DNA from 2 places in the Enterococcus sp. 22-H-5-01 genome. Region 1 is predicted to be linked to the other one. Evidence: a T-box and tRNA genes for the amino acid it is inferred to sense, from the RefSeq annotation. Region 1 holds a T-box; the other holds one or more tRNA genes.
What was found. The T-box of region 1 lies ahead of leuS (leucine--tRNA ligase). A T-box ahead of a tRNA ligase gene usually reads a tRNA of that ligase, here a tRNA-Leu.
Positions count from the first base shown of each region.

Region 1 (10,039 bases):
CTGATAATTGGTAACGTCCAACATATTGGCCGTTTGATGCAGAATAAGAACCACCAGATTCTTTTTGAGCAATCCATTCTTTAGCTGAAGAAGTTGTTGCAGCTGTATTAGCTGTTGTTGCTGCTGGTGTTTCAGTAACAGTAGTTGTAGCTGCTGGAGCTGTTTCTTGAACTGTCGTTGTTTGTGTTGTAGTTTCTTGAACTGGAGCTGACGCTTCAGTAGAAGTTGTCGCTGCTTTTGTATCACCATTAATGGTCAATTCTTGACCAGCAAAAATCATGTTTACGTTAGAAATTTTATTTGCTTTCGCAATTGAACTTACTAAACTATCATTACCAACCAATTTATGAGAAATCTTTGATAAAGTATCTCCTGATTGAACAGTATAAGTTTCTGATGCGTGTGCATCCGTAGCTCCCATCGCTAGACCTGCACCTGCTGCTAATACTGTACTAAAAAGAAGTGTTTTCCCTAATTTCATTATATAAATTCCTCCGATTGTTTTGTCTCTTTTTCTTCTGTCATTTTGACTACGAGAGTTACTTTACCATCCTTTTGTATTTCATGGGTAATATTACTGTGACAATACATTACAATAATATGAAACAATGTAACAAAACTAGCGTTTGTGTGTTACTTTGAAATATATAATATTCATTCATATTTTAAAAAAAACCTTTATAGCAGGGTTAAAATAAAATGTAACTGTTTTATATTTGTATTACAAAAATTACTTTTAGAAACATTGAAATATTTTTGTAAAGAAACTCAATAAAGACTTTCTATCTTTTCTGAAGAATTTTGGCTAAATAATTGTATAGATTGATTCCATTTATGGGTTAAAAAAAACTTCTGCTAAAAAAGCAGAAGTTTTTTTATTTAATTCGTAAGCGTCGGCGCCACTTCAGCGCTTGCGGTCCAATCAATTTATCAGCTAATCGAAGTTTCAAACTCAGGCTAAGATAAACAAAACCGCCAGCTCCTGCAGTAAGAACACAAATCAGCATGGCTTGAATCCTAGAAGTAGGATCTAATACAATATAACTTATCTGGCGAACGATCAATGCCACTACTAGCATGATTACTGTAAGCAACGCGATTAAAAGACAACGTCTAAACGCTAATTGATAGTTTGCATGAACGACTCTTCGAAGTTTCCATAAACACAATCCACATGTTAATACTAAGCCCATAAAGGTAGCAATCAATGGTCCATATACTTCAAATAATTTGATCAACGGAAGTTGGATCACCGCTTTAAAAGCTAAGCCAAACAGCCAATACCTTACTGCAATGCGGCTGTGTGAAATACCTTGAAGTGTAGTCGACAGCATCATAAACAAAGCTGAAGCAAATCCCGCCCAGCAAGCTACCACTAAGATTCGACTGCCCAGTACATCTGGTGTATAAAAAAGTGTGTTGAGTGGATACGCCAGTAAAATCATTCCAGCTATTGCTGGAAACATGATAAATGCGAACAATTGAATATTGGTATTTACTAATTTTCCTAATTCAGGCCGCCGTCTTAAGGTAAATAACTCTGTCAACATCGGTAAACTAGTAAGTGCTAATGAGGTTCCTAACGCCACGACGACCATTGTCAACTTATCCGGATTTGCACTGAACAAAGCATAAAGATCGACTAATTGTCGGTGGCTATAATTAGTATTTGCTGCCATAGTATGGATAAAAGTTACTTGGTCGATCAACTTATAGAAAGTGATGCCCCCACCTAATAATATAAATGGAATTGCTTGTCTAATTGTTTCTAATAATAATTTTTTTGTATCGATGGTTACTTTATTTAAACTGTAGTTCAATTGAAGATCACTGCGTTTTTTGTCTTTGAACCAATAAAAAAGTAAAACACCATACGAGCCGATCATTCCCACTGCGGCAGCAAATGTTGACTGGATCACCGCAGCTAAATATTCACCATGTTGAACTTTCATGATAATAAAAACACTCAATAACATATAAAAGACCCGAATCGCTTGTTCGACCACTTGAGAAACGGCGGAAGGCCGCATATCTTGTTGCCCTTGAAAATAGCCGCGCAAGACACTCATACAAGGAAAAGCAATCACCGCGATACTCAACGCACGGATCACTGGGATCAGCTGTTGACCACCACCAGATAGACTAGCTAAAAAAGGAGCAGTAAAAAACATCAGTCCGCCAAAAAGAATCCCTAAAAGTGCTGTGGCTTGGAGCGCTTTGATGAATAATCGACGACTTGTCTGGTATTCACCTTTGGAATTGTAACGAGCAATCTGTTTCGCGATTGCCCCTGGCAGTCCGGCAGTAGAAATCATCATGAACAATGCATAAAACGTATACCCCATATTAAATAGCCCATTAGCCGCTCGAGCATTTTCACCCATCCAGGCATACCAAGGAATGATGTAAACAGCTCCTAGTAAGCGTGAAAAGATATTTCCTACAGTCAGCCAGGCTGAACCTTGGATCATTTTTTCCTGATAACTCAGGTCACTTGGTCGTGTTTCTCTCATGATCTCCTCCTACAAAATTACTACTCTAATAGTAAAGCTAAAAACGTTTTCTGACAATCACTCTTTTCTTAGTTTTTCTACCATTTATAAAGCTATGCTATAATAGCCTAGACAATATTATGGAGGTCTCTATCACATGCTGACACTTACCCAAATTCAACAAATCCTTGAAAAAGAAAACTTATTGCGTGAGTTTATCACGCCTGATCGTTGGAGTCTAGCTGCTCCTTTGGAAAAAAAATTCCACAAACTTTCTTATGACTCTCGTGAAGCAGATGCTGACACACTTTTTTTCTGTAAAGGAAATAATTTCCAAGTACGTTACTTGGAACAAGCACTACAAACAGGTCTAGCTTGCTACATTGCCGAACAGCCTTACGAAGTCGATGCAGCGTTAGCGATTATCGTAACAGATATCCGTAAAGCTCTAGCTGTTTTAAGTATGGCTTTTTATGACTATCCGCAAAATAAGCTAAAACTGATCGGTATCACGGGAACTAAAGGAAAAACGACCGTTGCGTACTTCACTAAAAAAATCTTAGATATCACGACCCAGCAAAAAACGGCTTTGCTGTCTACTTTGAACACTACTTTAGATGGAGTCACTTTTTTCAAATCTAAATTAACCACTCCTGAGTCTTTAGACTTGTACCGTATGATGGCAGAAGCCGTCACAAATGGTATGACACGCTTAGTGATGGAAGTTTCTTCGCAAGCCTATAAAGTCGCACGTGTTTACGGCCTGACTTTTGATGTCGGGATCTTTCTAAATATCTCACCCGATCATATCGGACCGATCGAACATCCGACATTCGAAGATTATTTTTATTGCAAACGTCAGTTGGTAGCCAACTCACGTCAAATGATCTTACATCATGAAATCGATCATTTTGATTTATTAAACGAATTAGCAAAAGCTAAAAATATTCCAGTAATCACCTATGGCAACAAGGTCGAAGCAGATTATCAAGTGAAGCCGTTGGAACATCCTCTAGCCTTTTCACTAACCGGTGCTAAAGATAGTTTGATGCTCAATGGTACGTACGAGATATTATTAGCTGGTGATTTCAATAAAGAAAATGCTGCAGCTGCATTGATTGCTAGTGCCTTGGTCGGCGCAGACCAAACAGCTGGTCAACAAGGTTTAGCCGAAGCATTGGTCCCAGGACGCATGAATTTATTATTGAAACCAAACGGCGCACACATCTATGTCGATTACGCTCATAATTATTTAAGTATGAAATCATTACTTGCATTTGCTAAAGAACAACACCCTGCTGGTGAAATCTTAGTCATAACAGGTTCAACAGGAAATAAAGCCGAGTCTCGCCGAGCAGGGCTTGGACAAGCCATCGGCGAATACGCAGATGTGGCCGTCTTAACAAGCGATGATCCCAATTACGAAGATCCCAAAAAAATTGCGGCTGAAATCCAGCAAGGAATCCAGAATGATCAAGTACAGGTCCACTTTGAAAAAGATCGCAAACAAGCGATCCAACAAGCGATCCAATCCGCCGATCCAAATGATGCGATTATTTTAGCTGGTAAAGGAACGGATAAATACATGACCGTTAATGGTGAGAACCTTCCTTATGAAGGCGATTATCATTTAGCTGAATTGTTTATAAAAGACTAGTAAAAAGAGGTTGGAACAAAAGTAGCGAATACTTTTGTTCCAACCTCTTTTCTTTTTTTAATTAGCTACGATATTCACTAATTTATTAGGAACCACGATCACTTTACGAATCGTTTTCCCTTCGGTATTGCGTTGGATGTGTTCATCTGCCATCGCAATTTTTTCTAGCTCATCTTTTGCTAGATCAATAGCGACCATTACTTTCGAACGCACCTTGCCATTGACTTGCAAGATCACTTCGATTTCATTTTCAATCAGAGCCTCTTCATCATAGGTTGGCCATGCAACATACGAGATATCTTCATCATGACCTAAAATCGCCCATAATTCTTCTGAAATATGTGGAGCGATCGGTGCTAATAATTGAACAAAACCTTCCACATATTCATAGGTCAAAGCTTCAACTTTATACGCTTCATTCACGAAGACCATCATTTGTGAGATGGCTGTATTCAAATGCAGCTGTTCCATATCTTCTGTGACTTTTTTGACGGTTTGATTATAGACTTTCGTCAATGAACCATCGTTGATGTTGGTAATGTGGTCACGCATTTTTCCATCTTCGTCTACGATCAGACGCCATACACGATCTAAGAATTTGCGCGAACCTTCTAAGCCATTTTCACTCCAAGCGATCGATGCATCTAATGGACCCATAAACATTTCATACATCCGCAATGTATCTGCACCGTACTGTTCTACCACATCGTCAGGGTTTACGACATTTTTCAATGATTTACTCATTTTTGCTGGAGCTTCTTCTAATTCTTCACCCGTTTCGATGCTGTACCATTTACCATCACGTTTTTCAACTTTATTGGTTGGTACAAGAGCACCGCGGCTATCACGGAAACTTTGTCCTAAAATCATTCCTTGGTTATATAATTTTTGGAACGGTTCATTTGTTGGAACCACACCGATATCATATAAGAATTTATGCCAGAAACGAACATATAATAAATGAAGCACAGCATGCTCAGCACCACCGATATAAAGATCCACTGGTAACCAACGTTTCAATTTTTCATAATCTGCTAAAGCTTCTTTATTATGCGGATCAATAAAGCGTAAATAGTACCATGAACTACCAGCCCATTGCGGCATCGTATTCGTTTCACGACGACCTTTTTTACCAGTAATTGGATCAACAACATTTACCCAATCTTCGATATTTGCTAGTGGTGATTCACCTGTTCCACTAGGCTTGATATCTGTTGTTTTTGGCAATTCTAATGGCAATTCATAATCAGGAACTAAACCAGTTGTGCCGTCTTCCCAATGGATCACAGGGATTGGTTCACCCCAGTAACGTTGACGAGAGAATAACCAGTCTCTTAAACGGTAACTTACTTCTTTTTTACCACATTGATGTTCGTCTAACCAAGAAACCATTTTATCAATTGCTTCTTGTTTACCTAAACCATCTAAAAATTCTGAATTAATATGTGGACCATCACCTGTGAAGGCTTCATTTTCAATATCGCCGCCTTCTACAACCGGTACGATTGGTAATTCGAAAGTTTTAGCAAATTCGTAATCACGTTCATCATGGGCAGGTACCGCCATGATAGCACCAGTACCGTAAGATGCTAAGACGTAATCGCCGATCCAAATCGGCATTTTATTTCCGTTAGCTGGATTGATCGCATAAGCCCCAGTGAAGACACCAGTTTTTTCTTTTGCTAAATCTGTCCGGTTTAAATCTGATTTTTTAGAAGCTTCTTCGATGTAAGCATCGATGGCTGCTTTTTGTTCCGGCGTTGTGATTTTTTGTACCAAGTCTAATTCTGGCGCTAATACGGCATACGTCGCACCAAATAATGTATCTGGACGTGTTGTGAAAACCGTAAAGCTTTCTTCACTGCCCTCAATCTTGAAGCTGACATTTGCACCGATCGAACGGCCAATCCAGTTGCGTTGCATTTCTTTGATACTTTCAGGCCAATCTACTGTTTCTAGATCATCTAATAAGCGATCTGCATAAGCCGTGATTTTTAACATCCATTGACGCATTGGTTTGCGGATAACGTCGTAGCCGCCACGTTCGCTCTTGCCGTCAATAACTTCTTCGTTTGAGATAACCGTTCCTAATTCTGGCACCCAGTTGACTGGAACTTCCGCTTCATAAGCTAAACCTTTTTCATACATTTGTTCAAAGATCCATTGTGTCCATTTATAGTATTCAGGATCTGTCGTATTTAATTCACGATTCCAATCGTAACTGAAGCCTAATGAATTGATTTGACGTTTGAATGTTTCAATATTTTTTTGAGTAAATTCTGCAGGATCATTTCCTGTATCTAAAGCATATTGTTCTGCTGGCAGACCAAATGCATCCCACCCCATTGGGTGTAAAACATTATAACCTTGTGATCGTTTCATCCGTGAGATGACATCTGTTGCTGTGTAGCCTTCCGGATGTCCTACATGCAATCCTTGACCAGATGGGTATGGAAACATATCTAATGCATAGAATTTTGGTTTTTCTGGGTCATCTTGGGTATTGAATGTATTGTGGCTTGCCCAATATTTTTGCCATTTTTTTTCAATCGCTTTGTGATCGTAACTCATGTTGCGCCTCCTATAAGCCTAATCTTTTATTTTTTATCATCCCCGAAAGAATGATGATGTAACAAAATTTACACTAGTTCCTTACTGCATTTCTTCAATGAAACAAAAAAAGCCCTACAAAAGTTCAAAACAACTTTTATAGGACGTTATCAACGTGGTACCACCTATCTTTATCTGCACACTGGCAGAACTCAACAGAAATAACGGTCTCTAACCGGATCATTCGATCATGCTCCAAGGTAAGTTCGAAGTTCTCGCATACCACACTCTCAGCACCGTGGGCTCTCTGAAATGCGTTTCTTTCTACTACTCCTCTTCTAGGCAAATAAATATTAAAGTAACTTTATCTTAGCAGATTACTATCTAGAATTCAATTGAATTCCCTTTAAGAATCCATTGAAAGAATTGTACTGCTAAGTAAACATGATATAATGATTCCGGTTATAGAAAGGATGAATTGTGTAGAATCATGAAAAATAAATCGCTCTATCATTTAATCGGAAGTTTCACTTTGCTGTTTTTTGCAGTGCTCTGTTACATCGTCCGATTTTATCCCGATACGTTATCCGGTTTTGACCACTCGATCATTCATGGGGTCCACCGTTTATATCCGCAGATGAACGGTTACTTTTTATGGGTGACAAAATTTGCCAATCCGATTACGATCGTCTTATTATCAATCGTTTTTGTCGGTTTGTTTTATTTTAATAAACAAAAGATCACTGCACTATGGTTAGGCGCGGGAATGGTTTTGATCAGCGGCGCGTTAAATCATTTACTAAAAATCTTTTTCCAACGTGAGCGACCTACCGTTCTTACCCATATGGTCACCGAACACAGTTTTAGTTTCCCCAGTGGACACTCGACTGCCAGCACCTTGCTTTATGGAACGTTGATCTTTGTGTTGCCTTTGTTTATCAAAGAAAATACTCCTCGCTTGATTGGACAAATCATTTTAGGATTATTGATTTTTAGTATCATGATCAGCCGTATCTACTTAGGCGTCCATTATCCTAGCGATGTCTTAGCAGGGATGCTTTTAGGCAGCAGCTGGCTATTTTTCACCTATCCTTATTATCAACAAAAAAAATTAGCTTACGATTTAAAAGCAATTAGGAGAAACAAATGACCTTTACTTATAGCGATGATGAAAACAAACGTTACCATTCTTGGAATTATGCTTTACGCCAAGAATTTGGTGGGAAAATCTTTAAAGTCCCGGTAGACGGTGGCTTTGACTGTCCAAACCGTGACGGTACTGTGGCTCATGGCGGTTGTACCTTCTGTAGTGTTTCAGGCTCAGGCGACATGATTGTAGCTCCTAGCGATCCGTTGCCACAGCAATTTCATAAAGAAATCGATATGATGCATCAAAAATGGCCGCATGTTGAACAATATATCGTCTATTTCCAAAATTTCACAAATACTCATGCACCGGTTGAAGTGATTCGCGAGCGTTTCGAACAAGTCGTCAATCTTCCAGGCGTTGTTGGACTTTCCGTCGGCACACGACCTGACTGTTTACCTCCAGAAGTGGTCGATTATTTAGCTGAATTGAATCAACGCTTATACCTTTGGGTTGAATTAGGCTTGCAAACAACCTATGAGGAAACAAGTAATTCGATCAATCGAGCACATGATTATGGGACCTATGTCGATGCGGTCGCTCGCCTGCGCAAACATAATATCAATGTCTGCACGCATTTAATCAATGGTTTACCTGGAGAATCGCTAGAGATGATGCGGGAAAATGTTCGCCGTACTATTTTAGATTCTGATATCCAAGGAATCAAACTTCATTTAATGCATCTGATGCGTAATACTAAAATGTTACGTGATTACGCTGAAGGTCGTTTGCAACTGATGACCAAAGAAGATTACGTTTCTGTGATCTGCGATCAATTAGAAATGATTCCTCAAGACATCATCATCCATCGCTTAACTGGGGATGCACCTTGGGATTCTTTAGTTGGACCTATGTGGAGCTTGAAAAAATGGGAAGTCTTGAACGCGATCGATCAAGAATTGATCCAACGAGATTCCTATCAAGGCAAGTTTGATATTAGAAAGGACGCTGACCATGCTGCTCACCTCCTTACGCTTTAGCCATCAACTCTTAAAAGAAGTCGTTATCGAAGGCGATCACGTGATCGATGCGACTATGGGCAATGGAAATGATACCCTTTTTCTAACGGAATTGGTCGGAAAAAGCGGCCAAGTCTATGCCTTTGATATTCAAGAGCAAGCTTTAAAAAATACCCAAACACGATTAGCTGCTGCTGATCAACAAGCGACATTATTTCTAGCGGGCCATGAAACGATCGATGAAAAAATTTCCATCGATCAACCGATCAAAGCCGCAATTTTTAATTTAGGCTATCTACCTAAAAGTGATAAACAGATTATCACGTTACCAGAAACAACTAAGCAAGCGATGGGAACAATTTTAAAACGCTTGACTGTTGGCGGCCGAATGATCGTTGTGATCTATTACGGTCATGCTGGCGGTGAGACAGAAAAAAATGAAGTCCTCGATTTTTGTCAAGCATTGCCGCAAGAAACTTATAATGTATTAAGTTATCAATTTATCAATCAAAAGAATACGCCGCCGATTTTATTATGCGTAGAGAAAAAGAACAGCTGACCTTCAGGTCAGCTGTTCTTTTCATTAAACCATTCCAATACACGTTGAATCCAAGCATCCCAAAAGATCCAATCATGCTTTCCAGGACCTTCTTCAAAGGTGACATCTAATTGGTTCTGTTCTAGTTTGTGCGCCATGTATTGACTGGCAGGATATAGATCGTCTTCTGTTCCACAAGCTAAGAAAAAGCGCGGGGCTTCTTTGCCGCTTTTGACTAATTCTTCTAATAGATAAAGCGGGTCATTTTTAGAACCTTGCAATTGATCCAATGGCCCAAAGATTCCTTGCCAGTAGGCTTCATTTCGCACCAACAACAAACTCTTGATATCTGCTAAAACTACAGCACCAGACAGAGAAGCTACCGCTGCAAAATTTTCCGGTTTTGCTAAGCCTAATTTCAAAGCACCATAGCCACCCATCGATAGCCCTGCTGCAAATGTTTTTTCACGCTTTTTAGTGATTTGTGGGAATAGTTCATGAACTAATTCCGGTAATTCTTCTGCCACAAACGTCCAATAATTCATATCATACGTAGTATCAGTATAAAAAGCTAAGTCTGTTGAGGGCATGACTACTGCCATTTGATAATCTGCAACATAACGCTCAATCGATGTCCGACGTTCCCAAACGCTATGATTTCCACCCATCCCATGTAATAAATAAAGTACTGGTATA
Region 1 covers NZ_CP189993.1:1,893,820-1,903,858, reverse strand. The annotation lists gene ACQKTA_RS09745 (LysM peptidoglycan-binding domain-containing protein) at 1-481, opposite strand, end outside; gene ACQKTA_RS09740 (putative polysaccharide biosynthesis protein) at 876-2,513, opposite strand; gene ACQKTA_RS09735 (UDP-N-acetylmuramoyl-L-alanyl-D-glutamate--L-lysine ligase) at 2,650-4,149, shown strand; gene leuS (leucine--tRNA ligase) at 4,207-6,720, opposite strand; T-box leader at 6,857-7,049, opposite strand; gene ACQKTA_RS09725 (phosphatase PAP2 family protein) at 7,190-7,849, shown strand; gene ACQKTA_RS09720 (TIGR01212 family radical SAM protein) at 7,846-8,826, shown strand; gene ACQKTA_RS09715 (class I SAM-dependent methyltransferase) at 8,801-9,364, shown strand; gene ACQKTA_RS09710 (alpha/beta hydrolase) at 9,373-10,039, opposite strand, start outside.

Region 2 (10,039 bases), 720 kb from region 1:
TCCGTTTTATATCCAGATGATTCAAATGAAGCGGGCAGACGATTACGCTTATCGCAAGAGTATTTCTTTGTTTCAGCAGGTGTTCAAAGTATTTTACGCTACTACAAAGCGTTGAAACAGCCAATCGATAAAATCAATCAATATGTAGCTATCCATATCAATGATACTCATCCAGCTATGTGTGTCGCTGAATTTATGCGGCTACTGATTGATGAAGAAAAGGTTTCTTGGGATCGTGCATGGAACTTAACGCAAAAAGTAATGAGTTATACGAATCATACGATCATGGCAGAAGCACTAGAAAAATGGTCAATTACTATGATGAAAAATGTTTGTCCACGTATCTATCAAATCATTGAGGAAATTGACCGTCGTTTTGTAGCCGAAATGACTGGCGTACAGAATTTTGATTTGATCCAGCGGACACGGATTATTCAAAATGATCAAGTCCATATGGCTCATTTGGCGATCATTGGTTCTCACTCAACAAACGGTGTAGCAAAATTACATTCGGATTTATTGAAATCAGTTGTGTTACACGACTTCTATGAGTTATACCCTGCACGATTCAATAATAAAACGAATGGGATCGCAATGCGTCGCTGGACACAATTAGCTAATCCATCGATGAGTAAAGTTCTAGATGAAACGATTGGAAAGACTTGGCGCAAAACACCAGGTGATTTAAGATTGTTATTGAATTATGAAAATGACGATCAAGTATTGACCAAATTAGCTGCTGCCAAGTTAGCGAATAAAGAACGATTAGCTAAATACATCCAAGAGCATTGCGGTGTTGAAGTGAATCCGCATGCCATATTTGATATTCAAATCAAGCGACTGCATGCGTACAAACGACAATTGTTGAATCTATTGCATATCATCAAGCTTTATTTAGATTTGAAAGAAAACCCTAACTTACCGATTGAGCCGCGAGTCTTTATCTTTGGAGCAAAAGCAGCGCCAAGTTATCATTACGCTAAATCGATCATCAAAGTAATCAATGAAACTGCTAGCCTGATCAACAATGACGAATCAATTCATGATAAGTTAAAAATCATCTTTCTGGAAAACTATAACGTTAGTCTAGCTGAACGAATCATTCCTGCGGCAGATGTCAGTGAACAAATTTCTTTAGCTTCAAAAGAAGCCTCAGGGACCTCAAATATGAAATTGATGCTTAATGGGGCAGTTACGATTGCTACTTTAGATGGTGCAAACGTTGAGATTCGAGATGCAGTTGGAGATGAAAATATTGCTATTTTTGGTTTAACAGAGGCAGAAGTATATCAATATTATGAAAATAGAACTTATCATGCAGCTTCAATCTATGAAAAAGACAATACTGTCCGACGTGTTGTAGATACTTTGATCGATGGAACCATTCCTAATATTCTGGCTGAAGGACAAGAAATTTTTGATTCTTTGATTAAATACAATGATGAATTCTTTGTCTTGCGTGATTTTGAGGCGTATTGTACTGCCCAGATGAGTGTCGATAAAGCGTATAAAGACCAGCATCGCTGGTTGCAAATTAGTTTGCGAAATATTGCTAATGCAGGTCGTTTTTCTTCAGACCAAACAGTCCAACGTTATGCTGAAGATATTTGGCAAATCGAACCAGTCTTCGCACATAACGATGATCGAGGAGTGACAAAACATGAAGCATATTTACTTTAATCCTTGGCTAGAACGATACAAACAGCCATTCGGAGCTGTTCAGGAAGAAACGACAGTCAAAATTTGGCTGTCGGGACCTGAACCAGAAACGTCGAAAGCCTATTTAGTTGTTCATAAGGAAGGCAGCAATGTCGGTCAAAAAGTGTTTCCGATGAAAGCTGTATCTGAAGATCGATTTTATTTTGAAACACCGATGGATCAAGGTTGGGGATTGTACTTTTATTATTTCAAGATCGTTCATCAATCAGCGGGTTATGAAACGATTCAGTTTTATGGCTTTAATGGCCAAGGTGGAGAAGGGAAAATATATGGTTCAGAGCATGATGTAGTCCCATATCAATTAACCTGTTACCAAAAACCAGAGGTCGCGCCTAAATGGTATCGCGAAGCCGTTTTTTATCAAATTTTTCCAGATCGTTTTGCGAATGGTAATCCCGATCGTCAAATCAATGATCCTAAGAAAAATTCATTTATTTATGCGACGGATGAAGATGAACCTTTTTATATTCGCAATAAAGAAGATGAAATCGTTCGTTGGGATTTTTACGGAGGGAATTTAAAAGGGATTCAAAAGAAAATTCCTTATTTCAAAGAGTTAGGCATTACAGCCATCTATTTGAATCCTATTTTTGAAGCCTCCTCCAATCATCGCTATGACACCAATGATTATTTTAAAATTGATGGTATTTTAGGAAATGAAGAAGATTTCAAGGACTTACTTGAAGCACTGCATGCTGAAGGCATTGCAGTTGTTTTAGATGGAGTCTTCTCACATGTAGGAAAAGATAGCCGCTATTTCAACATCTCAGGACTTTATGGAGAAAATTCTGGAGCTGCTCGTGATCAAAATAGTGAATACTTTGATTGGTTTACTTTCAATCATTACCCAGATGATTATAAAGCATGGTGGGGAATCGCTGATTTACCAGAAGTTCGTAAAGAAAATCCTCGCTATCAAGAATTTATTTACGGTGATTTAGATAGTGTGCTGGCAAAATGGACTTCTTTAGGTGTTGATGGCTGGCGCTTAGATGTTGCAGATGAATTGACGGATGATTTTATTGCCGGAATCCGAAAAAATCTTTCAGCTTATCAGGATAAGATTTTAATTGGCGAGGTTTGGGAAGACGCTTCGAATAAAGTGGCCTATGATACACGAAGAAAATATGTTTTTGGCGACCATTTGCAGGGAGTTATGAATTACCCGTTGCGCCAGCAAATCTTAGACTTGATGAATGACGATCGTTCATTAAAAGAAATCTGTGAAGAAATGATTCTTTACCAAGAAAATTACCCGCCAGATTTTTACTATAATCAACTGAATAATATCGGAACACACGATACTGAACGGATTTTGTCAATGTTGGGTAATTCAACTAAAGCATTGGACCAAGCTTGGGGCTTGATGTTTATGATGCCAGGAATCCCTTGTGTTTATTACGGAGACGAGGCTGGATTAACCGGTGGCAAAGACCCTGAAAATAGAAAGATTTTCCCTTGGAATTCAATTGATCCAGTTATTTTTGAAAGCTGTCAAAAATGGATTCAACGAAGAAAAGAATATGATGTACTGAATTATGGAAATTTTTTCCCGTTTTATTCGGAAACACAAAAAATATTTGGTGTGATTCGTTATACTGACGAGGCTTATGCTATTTATGCGGTTAATCAATCCGATCAAGAACAACAAATAAAAGTTAGTGAGCTCTCTAGTCCCCGTGCTTATCAAGGGGATTATGCTATTCTTGATAATATTTTCGAGGATGAGATAATTGCTCCTAAAGGTAGCTTATTTGTATATGATGCTTGATCTTTTTTATTTAAAATAGTGGCTAGAAAATCGAAAGCATTTTCTAGCTTTTTGTGCTAAACTAGTTGGTATTAGAGAACAATAAGGATGATTGTATGCAAACCTATACTAGAGAAAAATGTCGTTTTCCAGCTTTTGATGATGACCAAGGGGTTAAACTAACAACTACGAGTCAGCGAGTTTTATTCGATGGCAATGATGATTTGATCACCAATCATCGATTAGAAGCAAAAGATGTTTTTGGCCGGGAACTTCCTAAGCCTAAACGAAATCGTAGAGTGGCTTTAGATGATGAACCGCGAAGAGAGCTGAATCAGCATAAGGCGAACTTGCCTATGTATCATAACGAACGAGCAGAAGCTAAAAAAGTAAAATTATTTGAGGAACATAAGCCTAAAGAAACAAAAAAGACCACTTTTAGTACAAATACTGGTCGCAGTGCGACTCCCTTTGCACCAACTTTTGTTCCATCTTCTTTGATTCCCGATCAGGATCCGAATGCTATTTCACCACGTGAGTTGATGCAACGGATGGAGAAACAACGGAATTCGTATATTTTATTTGCTCCAGAAAAAAAGGTTGAAAAACCTGCAATTGAAAGAAAGAATTCACGCCAACGGTTGGACCGCTCATTACGCGGAATTATGGAAGAAGATAATTCAAAAATAGAAAATAGTAAATATTTTCAAGAATAGTTAGTCGTCAATAGCTTTAGGAGGCCTATTTGTTTGATCCTCCTAGCTATTGCTTTGATGATAAGAGGAGTTAAAGAGCCATGAATCCATTTGAAGAAAAAATTAAGCAATTAAGAGATCATGAAATAGATAAAATCGAAGTATCGAGAGCAGAATTTTTTTCGTTCCGAGAAATTTGGAGTAAACAAGAAGATAAAAAATTTTTTCGGGGTATCGCAGGTTTAAATGGCGACATTATCTATGTGTACGATACAACAATTGTCTAAATAAATTTATATAAAGCGGCGGTGTTGGAATTGGTAGACAAGCATGATTGAGGGTCATGTGGGAGTGATCCCGTGTGGGTTCGAGTCCCATTCGCCGTATCCAAAAAGGACAACCTTTTAAATAGGTTGTCCTTTTTATATATAATTATACAAAACATTAGGAAAGGACTTTTAAGGCAATGGCAATAACACCCGTAAAGAGTAAGCCTAAACCGCAAAATAATTCTAAATAATAATTATCATGAGTCTTTTTCCATTGATAGATCGTCCAAATAATTAGCCCGATACCATATAAGATCAATAAAGAACCTAAAACTATTCTAATACTGTAATATTGATACATAGGAATCCTCCGAGGGGATGCTAATTGATTTTAAGGAATGACTGAATAGTTTATCTTTCTAAATTAATTATAAATGGAAATAAGTTTTTTTAAAAGAAATAACAAATAGAATTAAATAATTGATGTTAAATAAAAAGCAATTGTTATGAAATTTCTAATTGATTTTAAGACAGTTTAAGAACACTCAAATTTATTCAATCCTTTTCGATATTTCGATTGCAAGAGTTGCTTGTCTACTGATCATCGGATAAAATTAAAGTATTGAAATGCGAATATGCATATTTTGGAGGATGTAATCATGGAAGCGATCGGTCAAGTCTTAAAAGAGTTCAGAAAAGAACACTGTATGACGCAAAAAGATCTTTCTCAAGGAATTTGCTCTCAAAGTGTATTGAGTCGAATCGAAAACAACGAAGAGATCCCTAATATTTTTGTGATTCAACAGCTTTGTCATCGTTTAGGCATTACGATCGATCAATTGATGGTGGATTTTTTACCAGAAGAAATGTTTTTACGGAAATATTTTAATAAAATGTTTATGTATTTACGAACTGCTAAATATCTTGAAATTCGCGCAACGTTAGAATATCTAGAAGAACGCCAGCTGACTCATCTAGATAAGGATCGGCAGCAAATGTATTTTTTCAAAGGTGTTTGCGCTTATTTTGTAGATGAAGATCCTGAGCAGGCTTTAGAATATATTGTTGAAGGTTTGGGCATTTGTGTGTCTAAAAAATATCATGGTTATTTTGACAGCCGGATCTTGCTGCTTAGTTTTGCTGGGAAAATGTCTTTTGTTTTGGGGCGCTTTACAGATGCACAAAATTATTATAGTCAAAGTTATGAGCTTTTTCGTTCAATGATGGCAGATTATTCTGAACGCAGTGAGTTAAGCAATCTTTTTGTTAATTATGGTACTTTTTTAGTCAATCAAGAGCGCTTAGACTTGGCTGAAAAAGTAATCGATATGGGAATCAAATGGAATCGGCAACAGTGTAGCTATTACAAATTGAGAGAGCTTATTGAATTGAAAATCAGAATGTTGGAAGCACGGGAAGAATTGCATTCAGTGATTGGTTATAGAAAAATGTTAAGAGCACTAGAAAAAATTAAAGATTTGTAGAAATGGTCTACACCATTCTTGACTTATTTTTAAATCAGGAGTAACTTTAAAGCATTAATAATAAAGGGAGAGCTCAAAATGAAAACATTTATTTATGCTGATAAGTTCTTTTTAAACTCTGGAATTAAAGGAGCCGGCTATCTAGATGTCACTGACGGCATTTTTGGAACATACACAAAAGAAAAACCTGAAGGCGCAGAAATCATTGATCAAACTGGAAAATGGATTGCTCCTGGTTTAGTCGACACACATATTCACGGCTATAAAAATCATGATGTCATGGATAATGATGCAGAAGGTATCAAAGCAATGTCAGAAGGATTATTATCTTGTGGTGTCACTAGCTTTTTACCAACAACTTTGACTTCATCAAAGGAACGTTTGAAAGATGTAGCTGAAACAATCGGAAAAGTTTATCAAGACGTTGATGGAGCAAAAATTCAAGGAATTTATTTTGAAGGTCCATTTTTCACAGAAGAACATAAAGGGGCTCAAAATCCTAGCTATTTCGGTGATCCTAATTTAGATACATTCCACGAATGGCAAGAAGCTTCAGGTGGTTTGATTAAAAAAATCGCTTTGGCGCCTGAACGTAAAGGTGTAAAAGAATTTGTTAAAACAGTGACTGATGAAGGAGTCGTTGTTTCATTGGGTCATTCCAACGCAACGTTAGAAGAAGCCCAAGACGCAGTCGAAGCTGGAGCAAGTGTTTTTGTTCATGCTTATAACGGTATGCGTGGACTAAATCATCGTGAACCAGGAATGGTCGGTGCATTATTATCCCTACAACATGTCTTTTCTGAATTGATTTGCGATGGTCATCATGTTCACCCGCAAGCGGCAGAAATTTTGATGGAAAAAGCTGGACATGATCACGTAGCGTTGATTACTGACTGTATGATGGCTGGCGGAATGCCTGACGGCAACTACAATTTAGGTGAATTTCCTGTTGTAGTAAAAGATGGAACTGCTCGTTTAGAATCTGGTAATTTAGCAGGCAGTATCTTGAAACTAAAAGAAGCAATTAAAAATGTGGTTGATTGGGGATTAGCAACTCCAGAACAAGCAATTATGATGGCTTCTTATGTTCCAGCTGTTAGTTGTAAAATCGATGATAAGTGTGGTTCAATCACAACTGGCCGCGCTGCTGATTTTATCGTTTTAGATCCTTCAATGGATTTAGTTGCAACATATCTTGACGGTGTCGAACGTTATCACGCATAATCAACTATTTTTTGAACTCGGCCATTTTTGGTCGAGTTTTTTGTTTGAAGCATCAATCGAAAATATTGAATGATAAGTAAAATAAAATCAAGGATCAATCTTCATTTATGAGATTGATCCTTGATTTGTTTGCGCACAGCATATAAGCTTTTATTTAATTCTGCTTCTTTTTTCTTTAATTCAACCAAATCTTCTTTGATTTCTTTTTCTTTCTCATCGGTTTGAGGAGAGATGACCCCATTTAATGAGATGGCAATAATCGTTCCGATAAAGGTATCTAAAACCCGGTTTAGAGCAAATAAAGCTGATTCTCCTTGTGGGATGCTAAAAGCAATCAGCAACATGGTTGCAATTGCCGAAATGATTCCTGAATTATTATTTATCCCATCGGAAAAAACGATTACCAAGATAACAAATAAGGGAAGAAGAAATAGTTCTACGTAAAATTCATTATGGAAGAACGCTTGGATATAATAATAAATCATAGCTAACAGTCCCCCCAATGAATTACCTAATACTCTGGAACGACCAAAGGAAATACTCGTTGTTAGATCTTGTCTTAAAGAAAAAACAGCAGCTAAAGCAGCAATCAGAGGAGAGCCGCGATCAGTGATATGGAACAATAAAATACAAAGCATGACAGCAAGTGCCGTCTTGATTGTCCGCATTCCTAAACGAAATCGCCCGATTTGCATAATCCTCCTCCTTTTATCATCTTTATATTAAATAGTTTAGCTGAAAATTGACAAAAAAACAAAAGGGATCGCCTGAGCGCTCCCTTTTGTCAGCTTTTTGATTATTATTGCCACTTCTGTTGCATTTGATCCAAGATATCGATGACATCTTTAGTAAAGAATAAGGATTGATTCGTTTTTTCACCATTGATTATAGCAACCATATTTTCAATTTCATAATTTATGGCATTGCCGGTAAAACCAGATTGGATCGTTTCTTTTGTGCCATCATTAAAAAATAATTCTGCTTGATCCGCGCGAGGGTAATCATCAATCGTCAAATAACCATTCTCAAAAGCTACGATACCTTTTTTAGGCATTTTTGCTTGGAAACTCAAGCTGATCGTAGCTAATTCATCTTTTGAATTGCGTAAAATAGAAACTGATTGTTCATCTACACCCGTTGAAAAAGGGATCATTGTAGAAGCTGCAACTTTAGGCTGCTCTGTTAAAAACCAACGAGCAAAAGAAACAGCATAGGTACCGATATCAAGTAAAGCACCACCTGCAAGTTCGGGATTGAAAAAACGGTTGCTCGGATCTGGATCTTTATAACTACCAAAAGGAGCTTGAATCATTTTTAACTTTCCTAAACGATCAGATGCGATTAAAGAATGCAATTCATGGTATAATGGCATATTGAAGATGGTCATTGCTTCTGCAAGAATCAATTGTTTTTGTTCAGCTAAGGCCATCGCAGATTGTAATTCAGACAAATTCATCGTAATCGCTTTTTCGCAAAGGACATGCTTGCCTGCTGTTAAAGCTTGCATGATATGAGCACTATGTTGTCGATTAGGAACTGCAATATAAATGATTGAGATGGTATCGTCTGCTAGTAATTCTTCATAACTACCATAAGCTTTAGGAATATTGTATTGTTGAGCAAATGTTTGAGCTTTTTCTAATGAGCGTGAAGCACAAGCACTTAGAATACTTGTTTCTTGCTCAAAGTTTGCTGCAAATTGATGGGCGATCTCACCTAATCCGATAATGCCCCATTGTAATTTAGACATGGTGCTCCTCCTTGTTATACGCCAAAATTTTGTTTATTTACTGATATAATTAATATAATACGAGGCGCTTTCAATAAGTATGCAGTAATTATTAAATTATTTCAATCGATTTGATATAGTACTGTTTTTTTTCAGAAAATTAGATAAAATATTATAGGAGGGATTTTTCGTGAATCAAATTTATTTAGATTTAGTACTTAGTGCAATTTTTGAACAATTTCATTCAGAACAAGATTTTTATCAAGACTATTTAGGAATCAGTCAAAATCAATGGCAACAATGGAAAGATGGACAAAATAATCTGTCACCAGAAGCCAATCAAAAAGTAAAAAATTTATTTAGTGATTATGAGTGGATGTTAAGCCAAAAAGTGATTCGCCAAACATTACTTTTTCCTGAAAAGCGCCGGATTGCTGTTGCAGAATATCGTGAAATGAAAACGATCGTTGCTCAACGTTGGATCGCTAGTGGATTGGCACAAGTAGAAATGATTCCATTTAAAAATAAAAATGAAGAAGAGAATCGCGACTTTATTAATCTTAGAGTCACGATTGATTATGATGCCTGGGGATATAGCGATATTTTGACCTTTCGTTTGCCTGCGCATGTCCAAAATCAAATTGCAAGTTCACATACTCAGACCGCACTGCTCGATTGGGTCAATGAGAATTTGACAGAAACATATACGTCTTTAGACGATTGACGAGAGGATTTTTTAAATTGAAGAAAACAGTAGGGCTGATTTCAGTGATCGTTATGCTAGGATTGACGGGTTATTCACTTTTTCATGGCTCGGAATCAAAATCTAATGTAAAGAAAACCACTGCGACAACGTACTCATTTGAAAAGAAAACAGCTGCAAGTACAAGTAAAAAAACGGCTGCGCAAAAAGCGTTACCGGATGCTAAAACAACGGATTGGAATCTTGTTTTAGTTGGTCCTAAAAATAAAATTGAAAATGAAGTCGCAGAAAGTCAATTGGCTACTTTGTCAGATAATAGTCACCAAGTAGATAGCCGAATTGTTACTGATTACGAAGCATTGTCAGCTGCAGCGACTAAAGCGGGTTATCCATTAGTAATCATTTCAGCTTTCCGTTCAGTCGAAGCGCAAAAACAAGTATTCGATAACAATGTTAATAGCCTAGT
Region 2 covers NZ_CP189993.1:456,666-466,704, forward strand. The annotation lists gene ACQKTA_RS02300 (glycogen/starch/alpha-glucan phosphorylase) at 1-1,680, shown strand, start outside; gene ACQKTA_RS02305 (glycoside hydrolase family 13 protein) at 1,661-3,490, shown strand; gene ACQKTA_RS02310 (hypothetical protein) at 3,586-4,185, shown strand; gene ACQKTA_RS02315 (hypothetical protein) at 4,266-4,451, shown strand; tRNA gene ACQKTA_RS02320 (tRNA-Leu) at 4,467-4,550, shown strand; gene ACQKTA_RS02325 (hypothetical protein) at 4,609-4,794, opposite strand; gene ACQKTA_RS02330 (helix-turn-helix domain-containing protein) at 5,093-5,917, shown strand; gene nagA (N-acetylglucosamine-6-phosphate deacetylase) at 5,996-7,141, shown strand; gene ACQKTA_RS02340 (FUSC family protein) at 7,243-7,836, opposite strand; gene ACQKTA_RS02345 (Gfo/Idh/MocA family protein) at 7,941-8,891, opposite strand; gene ACQKTA_RS02350 (hypothetical protein) at 9,061-9,594, shown strand; gene ACQKTA_RS02355 (M15 family metallopeptidase) at 9,612-10,039, shown strand, end outside.
Region 2: it encodes a tRNA-Leu, which carries the amino acid that the T-box ahead of leuS (leucine--tRNA ligase) is inferred to sense. The anticodon was not compared.